Regions from separate parts of the Rhodococcus sp. NPDC076796 genome, predicted to be linked through region 2. Evidence: riboswitches for the same ligand, from Rfam matches in the RefSeq annotation. Region 2 holds a riboswitch; each other region holds the start of a gene.
The links. Region 2 has a riboswitch for S-adenosylmethionine ahead of AB0366_RS23905 (mandelate racemase/muconate lactonizing protein). Riboswitches for the same ligand answer to the same signal wherever they lie in the genome.

Region 1 (4,127 bases), on a different contig from region 2:
CCACCGCGGGCCACAGCGATGCGAGCGTGGGCACCGTCGAGACGACGCTGATATCGCGGGAGACGAGCCACGGACCCAGATCGAAACCGGACCGCACCAACGACCTGGGCGCGGGAACCAGGCACGCACCGTGCCGCCACGCCAGCCACATCTCCTCGCACGACGCATCGAACGCCACCGACAGCCCGGCCAACACTCGATCGCCCGGACCGAGCGGATCCTTCTGCAGGAACATGCGGGCCTCGGCGTCGACGAACGCCGCCGCATTGCGATGACTGACCGCAACGCCCTTTGGAGTGCCCGTCGAACCCGAGGTGAAGATGACCCACGCGTCGTCCTGCGGGGTCGGTGGTCCGGCATTGTGTTCGGAAAGATCGTGCTGGGAAATGTCCTGCTTGGGGGCAGTACCGGCGGCGATTCCGCCCGCAGTGACGATGGCCGTCACCTGTGCCTCGCCGAAGACCAACTCGGCGCGCTCCTCGGGATCGTCCGCGTCCACCGGCACGTATGCCGCACCGACCTGAAGGATCGACAGGATCGCGACGTAGAGGGAGAAGGAACCCGACGGCATGCGGATCCCGACGCGATCGCCGCGCCTGACACCGGCATTGGCGAGCCACTGAGCGCCCTCGGCGATGTCGTCCAACAACTCCGAATAGCTGACCGACACGGCACCGTCGTCGATCGCGGGTGCGTCGGGAAAGCGATGGGCCGTGTCGCGGAGAATGTCGATGAGCGTCCGGGCGGGTGGAGCCTGGGGTGAGCGAAGAAACGCCGCCGGTGCAGGTGCGGTGTCCGCGCTCGAACCCGGCAGATCGTTCTCTTGATGCACAGACAACCGGGCGCCCTTCTCGTTTCTTCTTGTAATGACTCTGTGGTGCTGGTGAGCAGCAGCGCCGTTGGTTATCTCACGTTCTGTTTGCCAGCAGGTGAACGAGCGCGCTTTCCCACCGCGGGAATCCTACTGCGGCCTACGGGTGAGTCCCGGCTTGACAAAATCGCAGCGAGTTTGCCAATGTCTTCCCCACGGTCACGAGTACCAGCATCAAGCCCCGGCTAGCTGGTCGGCAACCCTCCTCCGCGGTGGGGTGCTCCGGGTGACGACCAGGCCGACTCCGGAAAACCGGCGCGGCAAGCGCGGACTCGCTCACCACATCCTTCGGTTGCGGGTCCCTCGAACGTGAGGGCTCGATCTGTCATGACATCTGTACTTTCCCGCCCCTGTGCTCCTTTTGCCCCTGTTTCGGGCACGGATCTACAGGTACCGCTGGTCCACGGCTGCACCCGCACCTACGCGAACTTCGATTACGCCGCCAGCGCGCCTGCACTGGACGCGGTGACCGATCGGATCGCGGAACTGCTGCCGTTCTACTCGAGTGTGCATCGCGGTGCCGGCTACGCCTCACGGGTCTCCACGGCGGCGTACGAGAAGGCTCGGGTGACCGTCGCTGATTTCTTTGGTGCACAGGATGATTCGGTGGTGGTGTTCACGCGGAACACCACCGACTCGCTGAACCTGCTGGCCGCATGCGTGCCGGGTGAGACCGTGATACTCGACATCGAGCACCACGCCAACCTGCTCCCGTGGCGTGATCGACGAGTGGTGGTGGCCGCGTCGACCCTGGCCGAGACCATCACGCGTCTCGACGCGGAGCTTGCTGCGAAACCTGCTGCTCTGCTGGCGATCACGGGTGCATCCAACGTCACCGGCGAGGTGCTGCCCCTCGCGGAACTCGCCGCTCTGGCGCATCGGCACGGCGCACGCATCGCGGTGGACGGTGCCCAGCTGGTTCCGCATCGACGGGTCGACATCGCCGCACTCGGCGTGGACTACCTCGCGTTCTCCGGGCACAAGCTCTACGCCCCGTTCGGCGCGGGAGTGCTTGTGGGCAAACGCGATTGGCTCGACCTCGGTGAGCCGCACCTGGCCGGCGGCGGCGCGGTGCGCAGCGTGAGCATCGACCACACCGACTGGGCTCCGGCACCGCAACGGCACGAGGCGGGCACCCCCAACGTGCTCGGCGTTGCCGCACTCGCTGCAGCCTGCGAGGCCATCGCCGGCTTCGACGATGCCGAGCTGCAGGCGCACGAACATGAACTGTCGTCCCGCCTGCGCGACGGGCTGGCCGCACTGGACGGCGTCGAGCAGCTCCAGGTGTGGGCCGATGCACCCGACAGTGTCGGCATCGTCACCTTCACCGTCGCCGGACGCGATCCCGGTGAGGTGGCTGCATACCTGTCCGCCGAACACGGCATCGGCGTGCGCGACGGAAAGTTCTGCGCACACCCACTGCTGAGCAGGCTGGGGCACGCGGCCGGAGCGGTTCGAGCCAGTATCGGGCTCGGCAGCTCGTCGGCCGATGTGGACCGACTCGTCGACGCCCTCGCAGCCCTGGTCGAGTCGGGACCGAGCTGGCACTACGCGGAGGACGCCGGCTGGTGGAACCCTGTACCCGACCCGCGACCCTTCCCCGAGCTGGCCGGATGGGTGGACGGGGTGGGTGGGCTCAGCGCCGCCGGGGTTGGATCCCCGTGCAGCCCCGCAGACCGTTAGCATGGCGTCATGACCGTGAGTGTCGTGTGGACGGGCAACCGCCACTGGTGCAACAGATACGTGGATCTGTGCCGCACTGCGTCCGGGTCGTGTTCGATTTCGGCTCCGCTCCGACCGAATGCGTTCACCGACTTCTAGAACCAGGACCACCACTCATGTCGCACAACTTCACCCGCGTCGCCGTCGAATTCGATTCCGGCTGGTCGGAACTGACCGCCGCTTCCGAGACCGATGTAGTGAGAATCCAGGCCTCCGACCTGCGGGAATCCCAGCAACACCGGGCCCGGGTGCGGGCCGAGGCGGCCGAGCGCGGCGAATCTGCCGACAGCACAGCAGTGTTTCTCGACCTCGAGATCCACATCGCGGCCGATGCCAGGACTGCCCGTCGGGAATTCGCCGCACTGGATGCGCCGACCGGTCCGTCGTCGATCCGCTACGTCGGAACGCCGGCAGGATTGGCCAGTTTGATCTCCGATGTCACCGCGGCCGATGTGGCCGACGGCGTGACGTTGACAGTGCTCGGCGATGTCGCTCGCCAGGCGGTTCTGATCAACGACGGGGTACTGCCGCTGCTCGAATCCCGCGGCACCCGACTCGACATCGACGTCGTCGACGCGGTCCTCGGCGCACCGATCGCCCCGACTCTCGCGTCCTGAGCCCGGTAAAGAAGCAGGGGTCAGGTGACGTCGATCGCCAGACCTGCGGTGATGCGCACCAACTCGGTGAACGTGGACCGAAATATCGTGTTGGTGTGACCGGCGGCCGCCCACACCTCGGCGTAACCGGCCAGGTCCTGGTCGACGAACGTGTCCAGGTTGGTGGGGTGGCCGACCGGGGCGATCCCCCCGATCGGCTGCCCGGTTGCATGCTTGGCCGTGTCGAGAGGCGCACGCATCAACGTGCCGCCGAGACGCTCACCGGTGCGCTCGAGATGAACGTTGTGGGCACCGGAGACCAGCAGCAACACCGGCTCGTCGTCCAGCAGAAACACCATCGACTTCACGATCGCGCCTACCTCGACGCCCAGAGCAGCCGCTGCATCGGCGGCGGTGTGCGTGCCCTCCGGGCTGCTGACCACCACACCGTGATGGCCGCGAGAAATCAGAGTGTCGGCAACATGGGCTGCATTCGGATGAAGTAGCCGGGACATGAACCAACCCTATTGCCCTGACGCTCCTTACGTGGAACTGACGAGATCACCGAACAGTCTCAATCGCGCCATGCCGCCGTCGGGGAAGATGTCCATGCGCACCTCGGAGACCGGGGTGTCGTGGGCGAGTACGAAGCGATGCCGGGTGTCGGGCTGCAGCGTCGTGCGCGGCAACAGTTCCATCCATTCGCCGTCGCCGAGCCGGCCCCGCAGCGATGCCGCACCGGGCGCGTTTCCGAGGAAGCAGGTGGTGTCGAGTTCGGCGAGAGAGATGTGCCCGGTACCCGCGAGCTGCACCTGAACCCAGTCGTTCGCGTCGTTGCGTCGACGCGAGGTCTCCCAGCCCTCACCCATCGAGCGCGGGGGTCCGGGGAAGAGCAGGTTGTTGGGCGAGCTGTAGAACATGTTGGAGCACGCCGAGAC
Region 2 (4,127 bases):
TCGGACATGGCAATCGCCCAGTCCTCGGTGCTCAGTGGTCCGAGTCCCCGCAAGACGTCGAGGGCTGCAGTATCGAGCTCGTCGTAATCATCGTTGTCGTCCATCGCGGCCAGCATAAACGTGACGGTCGGGAGGTGGGTACCAGCGCGAGCCCCTGCGTCTTCCATAAGATGTGCGTGTGACTCCCCACCGCACAGGTCGCGACCTCGCCGAAGTGATTCCACTGTTCGGTCGCCGGGGATCCCGTACCACCACCGCGGACTTGGCCAACGACGTCGAGCCGACAGTCGAGTCCCCGGTCGAACGGGTGACGCCCCACGGCATCGAGCCCGCAACGCCAGACGCCGACGAAGAGTTGGCGGCGCTGACCGCGTCGAAGCCGATTGCGCAGCTTCGCTCACTCCTCGGCTGGCTCGGTACGTCACGACCGATCACGGGCACGGGTGTTCCGCGGCCAGGGTCGGTTCGCGAGTTGGCGAAAGCCGTCGGCGTGGAGTTGGATGCGCGTGCATCGAGGTCGAGATCGATGCTCGAGATCTCAGGGTTGATGACACTGTGGAATGCGGCGAAGGCGGCCGGATTGATCGAGTCGACCTCCACCACAGCAGTTCCCGGTCCGCACGCGCACGAGTTCGCCCACTCACTTGCCAGCTCCTTGGCCGCCCACCGGACGGCCCTATCGCACGTCATTCGTCGTTACTTCTTCAGCGAGGATCCCCTCCGTCCGTCCCCAGCCGTCGACGTCGTTGCCGGACAGATTGTTCTCGCCGCGATGACGAGCACTCCGCGGACGCGGCTCCCGGCAGTCGGCCCGGCCGGTGCCGGGGATCTGTACGAACACATCGAGGCGTTGATACTTCGCGGCATGCTGGAGCAATTCATTGCCGACGGGTGGTTGGTCTGCGACGGCAAGTACACAGTGCCGCAACCATTTCGCCCGGCCGTTCTTGATGCGATGAAATCACTTCCCTACTACGAAACAGGTGACACCAGCCGATGATCATCACCGGGTTGTTTTTCGCGGAGTACGCACGGGTCAGCGAAGACATGCTCGATATCCTCGGCGGGGTCTGGGATACCTGCACGGTTCCACGCGACACCCGCATGCTCGAATGCCGACTGGTCGCGCTGCTGCAGACGGGCCCCGACGACATCGGTAAGGACTTTCCTGCGACTCTCGAAGTGCTCGACGCGAACGGCGAACACATAGTGAATCAACGTGGCCTGCAGATCCCCGGTGCCGGCTTCACCGGGGAGAATCGGTTCTGGTTCCTGCCTATGCAGATGGTGTTTCGCGACGAAGGACGGCACAACTTCATCCTCAGCGCCGGTGGGGCCACCGCGAGCGTCGGGCTTCGCATCGCCTTCGGCTGACGTCGGAACGCGCCGCTCATCGCCACGCCGACATCCGATCCCGATCGCATTCTCGGTACCGCTTGCGATAGGTGGTGCCCAGGTCCATTCGAGGACACGAATTGCATACGCTGTTTCCGAACACCGAGGAGAGCATGTGAACAGTCCATTGCGCGGAGACCAGTACTTTCTCGGACTGGCAATCGAACAGGCCCAGATCGGCTGGGAAGAAGGCGGCGTTCCGATCGGCGCGGCACTCGTGCACGACGGCGAAGTTCTTGCTGTGGGACGGAACCGTCGCGTCCAGATGAACAGCGCAATCCGTCACGGTGAAACCGACTGCATCGAACGAGCAGGCCGACTCCCCGCCTCGGTGTACCGAAAATCAGTGCTCTACACGACATTGTCTCCGTGTTTCATGTGCGCGGGAACCGCTTTGCTGTACGAGATTCCGCGAATCGTCATAGGTGAGAATCGGTCGTTCGAGACATCGGAGAGCTTGCTACGCGAGCACGGAGTGCAGGTCGACGTCGTCGACAACGCCGAATGCGTGCAGTTGATGGAACGCATGCTTGCTGAGCGCCGGAGCCTGTGGTTCGAGGACATCGGGGAGGATGCATAAGCGGCCCCGCCGAATCGGTTCTGCCTGTGCTCGGGTAGCTCAGCGAGACAGCGCATGCCAGGTCGCCTCGCCCGCGCGATACCCCGCCTCGAACAGCCATGGCCACTCGGAGAAGTCTTCGGGATCGACCACCACCGTCTCGACGCCGCCGTTCCCACGCCGCTTGGGCATGTTCTCGGGATGGGACGGGAATCGATCCTTCAGGTAAGCGGGTTCGAGACTCTGTCGAAAGATCAGCCACGTCTGAGGTGTGAAGCCTACTGCTTCAGCACGTTTCGCAAGGTCGATCCAGGCTTCCGCATTGGCGTACCCGCCTTCGAGCACCCGCCTCCGGGTCTCGATCATCGGGAACACGCCGTACCAGATCGGCGGGTAACTCAGTAGCGTCTGGCACCAAGTACGACGGCGTTCCGGCGGAATGGGTTCCCACTTCGCCTGCGCTGCTTCGAGTTCGTCACTACCGGACATCGTTCACCTCACCCCGGAGGTGCAACCCTCCATCGACTTGCGCGCCTGCGGTTGCGGGACGCGCCGGTTCTTCCCCTGGGGCACCCTGTCGATGGAGACGGGGTTGCCGGACAGCCGGCCAGGTACCTACGGCTATCGCTCTTGAACCTGCCTCGACAGTAGCCGAGGGGTACGGATTGGACAATCCGATAGATTGGCGGCTCGTCACCCCCGTTCGCCTACGCGATCGTCAGACTGAGTCCAGTGCCTGCCATGCAGAGTACGAACGTATTCGGTACCGCCCAGATGAGGGACGACCCTCAGTAGAACCATGCCGTTCGTGCGCGACTCTCGGTTGGTCTGCTGCTCAATGTATTTCAATCGCTGCTGAGTCGGCGCTCGAATACCGATTCGACATCGGGCAGTATCTCTTCAGACGGCCGGCGGCACCGATCGCTACGGACCTCGGCTGACAAGTCACCTGCCCAGACCCTCCGCGATCTCCCCGATGGACTTCAAGGTCCGCTGATCGGCGTACTCGACCTCATCGAAATAGCGCTTGAACACCGACCGCATCAGCTCGATGACCTCGATGTGTTGCGTCAGCACGACGCGCAGCGATCGATCACCACTGAAGGCAATCCTCTCGAACTTTTCGCCGAGCTGCCTGGCTGAATCCAAGGTGCCGAATGCCTCGACGTCGACCAAATACTCCGTCTTACGCGCCATATCTTGCAAGTGCCGAATGTAGGCAGCGCAGACCTCGTCGCACAGGAACGCCACGCCTTCGGGAATTTCGAGCTGTCCGGACTCTGCCTGCATCGACAGCGACTGCCACTGCTGCATCGAAGCCGCCAGCTCGTTAGTTTCTGACCCCATCACTTCTTACCCAACTATTTCGATGAAGGCATGGATGGCCGGAGCGAACGCGCCAACCGTTCGGCCTCGACACACGGATCTCCAAGGGGCTCGGTCGCCAGAAGGCCGTCGAGGATGAGGTAGAACACGCCATCCGGGTGTTCGAAGGCGACGCCGCAGTTGACCTCGCCGTACTGAGCAGTCCGCCGGAACCGCATACCGTCGAGGCCCTCAATAGACTCGAACTGCCCGAAACGTCCACTGCCACGTAGATAGTCCAGGCTCTCGTCGGACGAGAAGATTCCGAGGTAGTACCACGGCGTCGGCAGAGGGTTGGTCCAGACACACGTCATCCAGTCCTCCGAAATCGGCAGCTCCCCCACCAAGTTGGAGGACTCCGTCTCTACCGCCAAGCCGGCGTCTTCGATTGCCGAGTCCGGGATGGTGCACGGATCCCACGCACCATTCGCCGGAGCGGTTGTCATCACCGACGTCGTCGACGGTGCCGCAACGGGTATGCCTTCGGTCGCCCCTGCGCATCCGGTTGCCAGCAGTATCAGTCCGACCGCACTCCCGATCAGCAATCGCACGTTGCTCACAGCACTCCGTCCTTGGAACCCATCCTTGATGTTGGACGCAGCTACCGATGCATCGGTTCCATTGCATCGGGACGCAGTTGTGCCTGGCGTTTCCCAATCGGTGCGACGATGTCCCCACTCGAGTGGACATCGCCGCACCCCGGGGTCGAAGCCGTGTCAGGGCAACACTCCGGCCGAATTTCTCTACGAAGATCGGACATCCGTCATCATTGGCACGTGATCAAACAGGGAAGTGGTTTTGCTTTGCT
Region 3 (4,127 bases), on a different contig from region 2:
CGATGACCGCCACGAGCGTGAATGCACTGCGCCATCCCAGCGCCTGCCCGATCCAGGTCGCCACCGGTACGCCGACGACGTTGGCGACCGAGAGTCCCATCATCACCATCGCGACGGCCTTGGCTCGCTTCCCCGGTTCGGCCAGGTGGGCAGCGACCAGGGCCGCTACTCCGAAGTACGCACCGTGCGGCAGCCCTGCAACGAATCGCGAGGCCACCAACTCGTTGAAGCTGGGCGCGAAAACGGTGCCGAGGTTTCCGAGGGTGAAGGCCACCATCAGCGCCAGCAACAGCATCCTGCGCGGAACGCGAGCAGCCAGGGCTGCGATGGTCGGCGCGCCGACGACCACACCGAGCGCGTACGCAGAGATCATGTGGCCGGCGGAGGGCTCGGAGATCCCCATCGTCGTCGCGATGTCCGGCAACAGACCCATCGATGCGAATTCAGTGGTGCCGATCCCGAAGCCGCCGATGGACAGTGCCAACATCGCGAGTTTGCGTCGGGTCGAGTGCGGTCGGTGACTGACACTCAGGCCACTCGACACCTTGCCGCGCACAGCGCTGACTCGGGACAGAGCGGAATCGGTGACAGTCACAGCAGTACAACCTTCGTGTGCAAATCGGGGGCAGAAGAAGCGGACGGGATTCGAGCCTGCGATCGGAAGCCGACCGAAGCAGGAACGTCGCTCCGGTCAATTGTCTTCCCGCAGATGGCTCGTTCTCGCGTCGATGCACGGTGATAGTGCTCACCCGAGCATCTGCTCGAGCTGTACCGGCACCCCTCGCGTGCCCTCGTTCCGGTGGGGTGCCGTCACCCGCTAAGATATTCGCCAGGTCATGAGTGCCAGCATCGAGCCCCGGCTTGCTGGCCGGCAACCCTCCAACCGCGGTGGGGTGCCCCGGGTGAACGACCAGGCCGGTCCGGCACGCGAGTGCCGAATCGACAAGCGCGGGTCCGCAGGAAGCGGACCCACTGAACCTTCGGTCCCCAGGGGCCGAAGCCTGTCAGGAGGTTCTCTCATGTGTTGCTGTACCGATACGCCCCGTAGCGCTCGACTTCTCGAGCTTCATTCGACATTCGATTTGTCTTAGACAGACTCGTCTCGGACAGTCTTGCCTCAGAAACCGGAGTATCAGCAGCCATGACCGATTCCACATCAGACGTCGTCGACGCCACCGGAGCACCCACCGAGGATCCGTTCACCGATCCCGCAGCCGACTGGAGCTTCGAGACCAAGCAGATCCACTCGGGTCAGACCCCGGACGGCACCACCAGGGCTCGTGCATTGCCGATCTACCAGACCACCTCGTACACGTTCGACAACACCGATCACGCAGCGGCGTTGTTCGGTCTGGCCGAGCCCGGCAACATCTACACCCGCATCATCAACCCGACTCAGGATGTCGTCGAGCAGCGCATCGCCGCCCTCGAAGGTGGAGTCGCGGCATTGTTGCTCGCGTCGGGTCAGGCCGCCGAGACGTTCGCGATCCTGAACCTCGCGGAGGCGGGCGACCACATCGTGTCGAGCCCGCGGCTCTACGGCGGCACGTACAACCTGTTCCACTACACGCTCCCCAAGCTGGGCATCACCGTCTCGTTCGTCGACGATCCCGACGACCTCGAGCAGTGGCGTGCCGCGATCACTCCGTCGACCAAGGCGTTCTACGGCGAGTCGATCTCGAACCCGAAGAACGACATTCTCGACATCCCGGGGATCTCGGCAGTGGCCCACGAGAACGGCATTCCGCTGATCGTGGACAACACCGTGGCGACGCCGTACCTGCTGCAGCCGTTGAAGCACGGTGCCGACATCGTGGTGCACTCCGCCACGAAGTACCTCGGCGGACACGGAACGGCCATCGCGGGCGTCATCGTCGATGGCGGTACTTTCGATTGGACGCAGGGCCGTCATCCCAACTTCACCACTGCAGATCCGAGCTACCACGGCGTCGTGTTCGCCGATCTGGGTGCGCCCGCGTTCGCGCTGAAGGCACGCGTTCAATTGTTGCGCGATATCGGTGCTGCGGTCTCGCCGTTCAACGCCTTCCTCATCAGCCAGGGTCTGGAAACGTTGAGCCTTCGGATCGAGCGGCACGTGGCGAACGCACAGAAGGTCGCCGCGTTCCTGGCCGGTCGCGACGACGTCGTCTCGATCAACTACGCCGGACTCGAATCGTCGCCGTGGTACCAGCGCGGGCAGGAATTGTTGCCGAAGGGGCAGGGCGCGATCATCGCGTTCGAGCTGAAGGGCGGTGTGGACGCGGGCAAGAAGTTCGTCAACGCACTCACCCTGCACAGCCACGTCGCTAACATCGGAGACGTGCGTTCACTCGTCATCCACCCCGCATCCACCACGCATTCCCAGCTGACTCCGGAAGAGCAGCTGGCGTCGGGCGTCACTCCCGGCCTGGTGCGTCTCGCCGTGGGCATCGAGGGAATCGACGACATCATCGCCGATCTCGAGGTCGGATTCAGCGCGGCGGCATCTTGAGTCACAGCTGCGACACAGGCGTTCGTCCGGAGGCGGTTCTTCCGTCTCCGGACGGGCGGTTGGGCACCATCGACATCGGTGGTCTCGATCTCGAGAACGGCGCTCGAATCTCCCAGGTCACCGTCGCGGTGCAACGGTGGGGCGAACTCGCCACCGACCGCAGCAACGTGGTACTCGTCGAACACGCCTTGACCGGGGACTCGCATGTGTCCGGTCCGCCGGACGCCGATCACGCTCTGCCCGGTTGGTGGAACGGAATGGTCGGTCCCGGCTGCCCCATCGACACCGACGAGTGGTGCGTCGTGGCGACCAACGTGCTCGGCGGGTGCGGCGGGACCACGGGCCCGAGCAGCGTCTCGCCCGACGGCACGCCCTACGGGTCTCGCTTCCCGGACATCTCCATCCGCGATCAGGTCGCTGCCGAGGCGGCCGTGGCCGACGTCCTCGGAATCGAGCGGTTCGCAGCCGTCGTCGGCGGCTCGATGGGCGGGATGCGCACCCTCGAGTGGATCGTGGGATACCCCGATCGAGTGGCGGCCGCGCTGGTCCTTGCGGTCGGTGCCCGAGCAACTGCCGATCAGATCGGTACCCAGACGACACAGATCGCCGCGATCAAGGCCGATCCAGGATGGCTGGGCGGCAACTATCACGACACCGGCACCTCGCCTACGGCCGGACTCGGCATCGCGCGGCGCATCGCGCACCTGACGTACCGAACCGAGAGCGAACTCGACATCAGGTTCGGGAACTCACCGCAGAACGACGAAGACCCGTGGGCCGGTGGCAGATACTCCGCACAGAGCTACCTCGAGCATCAGGCTGCCAAGCTCGTCAACCGGTTCGACGCGGCGACGTACGTCCTGCTCAGCGAGGCGATGAACCGCCACGATGTGGGCCGCGGCCGCGGCGGAGTGGCCGAAGCCCTTGCGTCCACAGCGGTTCCGACCATCGTCGGCGGAGTCGACTCCGATCGCCTGTATCCGCTTCGACTGCAGAAGGAGATCGCTCGCGAACTCCCCCAGTGCCGCGGACTCGAAGTGATCCAGTCGCGCGACGGACACGACGGCTTCCTCACCGAGGCCGATTCGGTGGCGAAGCTGCTCGCCGAGACGATGGAGCTGGCCCGCCTGGGCCGGCGCTGACACCACTCTCGTTCACCGGGCTCTGCAGCCCTGAGGTCAGTCGGTTCCCAGCGGATCGATAGACAGCGACAGAAAGACAATTGCACCGCCGACGCAGCCCAGCGCCAGCACATCGAACACGCGACTGCGCACTTGCAGTGTGCCGACACGTGTTTCGGGCAGGCACAGCCGCAGGACGGCCGCCAGCAGCGCTGCGCATCCGAAGATGAATGCGCCGCGCCGCCAGCGATCGGCCAGCACCAGAATCAGCGCGGCAAGGACGACGACCGAGACTGCGACGATCGGTAGGTTGCGCGCGACTGCCGCGCGAAATCCCGCGTCGGGCTCGCTTCGTGCATCCTCTGCATCGTTCACGTCCGATTCGCTCAGCTCTCGGCGGCGACGCGTTCGGCGCGCTCGACGACATTGGTGAGCAGGAAGGCCCGCGTCAGCGGTCCGACGCCGCCGGGGTTGGGCGAAAGGAATCCGGCCACCTCCGCGACACCGTCGGCGAC

Region 1: another riboswitch for S-adenosylmethionine. It lies ahead of AB0366_RS07030 (aminotransferase class V-fold PLP-dependent enzyme); the one in region 2 lies ahead of AB0366_RS23905 (mandelate racemase/muconate lactonizing protein).
Region 3: another riboswitch for S-adenosylmethionine. It lies ahead of AB0366_RS20160 (bifunctional o-acetylhomoserine/o-acetylserine sulfhydrylase); the one in region 2 lies ahead of AB0366_RS23905 (mandelate racemase/muconate lactonizing protein).

What each region holds. Positions count from the first base shown of each region.
Region 1 is NZ_JBFBMS010000002.1:375,752-379,878, reverse strand. Features, by position in the region: gene AB0366_RS07035 (Pls/PosA family non-ribosomal peptide synthetase) at 1-832, opposite strand, end outside; SAM riboswitch class IV at 1,029-1,144, shown strand; gene AB0366_RS07030 (aminotransferase class V-fold PLP-dependent enzyme) at 1,199-2,554, shown strand; gene AB0366_RS07025 (hypothetical protein) at 2,710-3,210, shown strand; gene AB0366_RS07020 (YbaK/EbsC family protein) at 3,231-3,704, opposite strand; gene alc (allantoicase) at 3,732-4,127, opposite strand, start outside.
Region 2 is NZ_JBFBMS010000012.1:4,775-8,901, reverse strand. Features, by position in the region: gene AB0366_RS23925 (SEC-C domain-containing protein) at 1-104, opposite strand, end outside; gene AB0366_RS23920 (hypothetical protein) at 179-1,000, shown strand; gene AB0366_RS23915 (hypothetical protein) at 997-1,374, shown strand; gene AB0366_RS23910 (nucleoside deaminase) at 1,511-1,975, shown strand; gene AB0366_RS23905 (mandelate racemase/muconate lactonizing protein) at 2,015-2,443, opposite strand; SAM riboswitch class IV at 2,472-2,590, opposite strand; gene AB0366_RS23900 (hypothetical protein) at 2,900-3,301, opposite strand; gene AB0366_RS23895 (DUF3558 domain-containing protein) at 3,316-3,879, opposite strand; gene AB0366_RS23890 (hypothetical protein) at 4,096-4,127, shown strand, end outside.
Region 3 is NZ_JBFBMS010000007.1:31,263-35,389, forward strand. Features, by position in the region: gene AB0366_RS20155 (MFS transporter) at 1-487, opposite strand, end outside; SAM riboswitch class IV at 833-955, shown strand; gene AB0366_RS20160 (bifunctional o-acetylhomoserine/o-acetylserine sulfhydrylase) at 1,142-2,491, shown strand; gene AB0366_RS20165 (homoserine O-acetyltransferase) at 2,551-3,633, shown strand; gene AB0366_RS20170 (DUF3017 domain-containing protein) at 3,670-3,987, opposite strand; gene AB0366_RS20175 (bifunctional methylenetetrahydrofolate dehydrogenase/methenyltetrahydrofolate cyclohydrolase) at 3,999-4,127, opposite strand, start outside.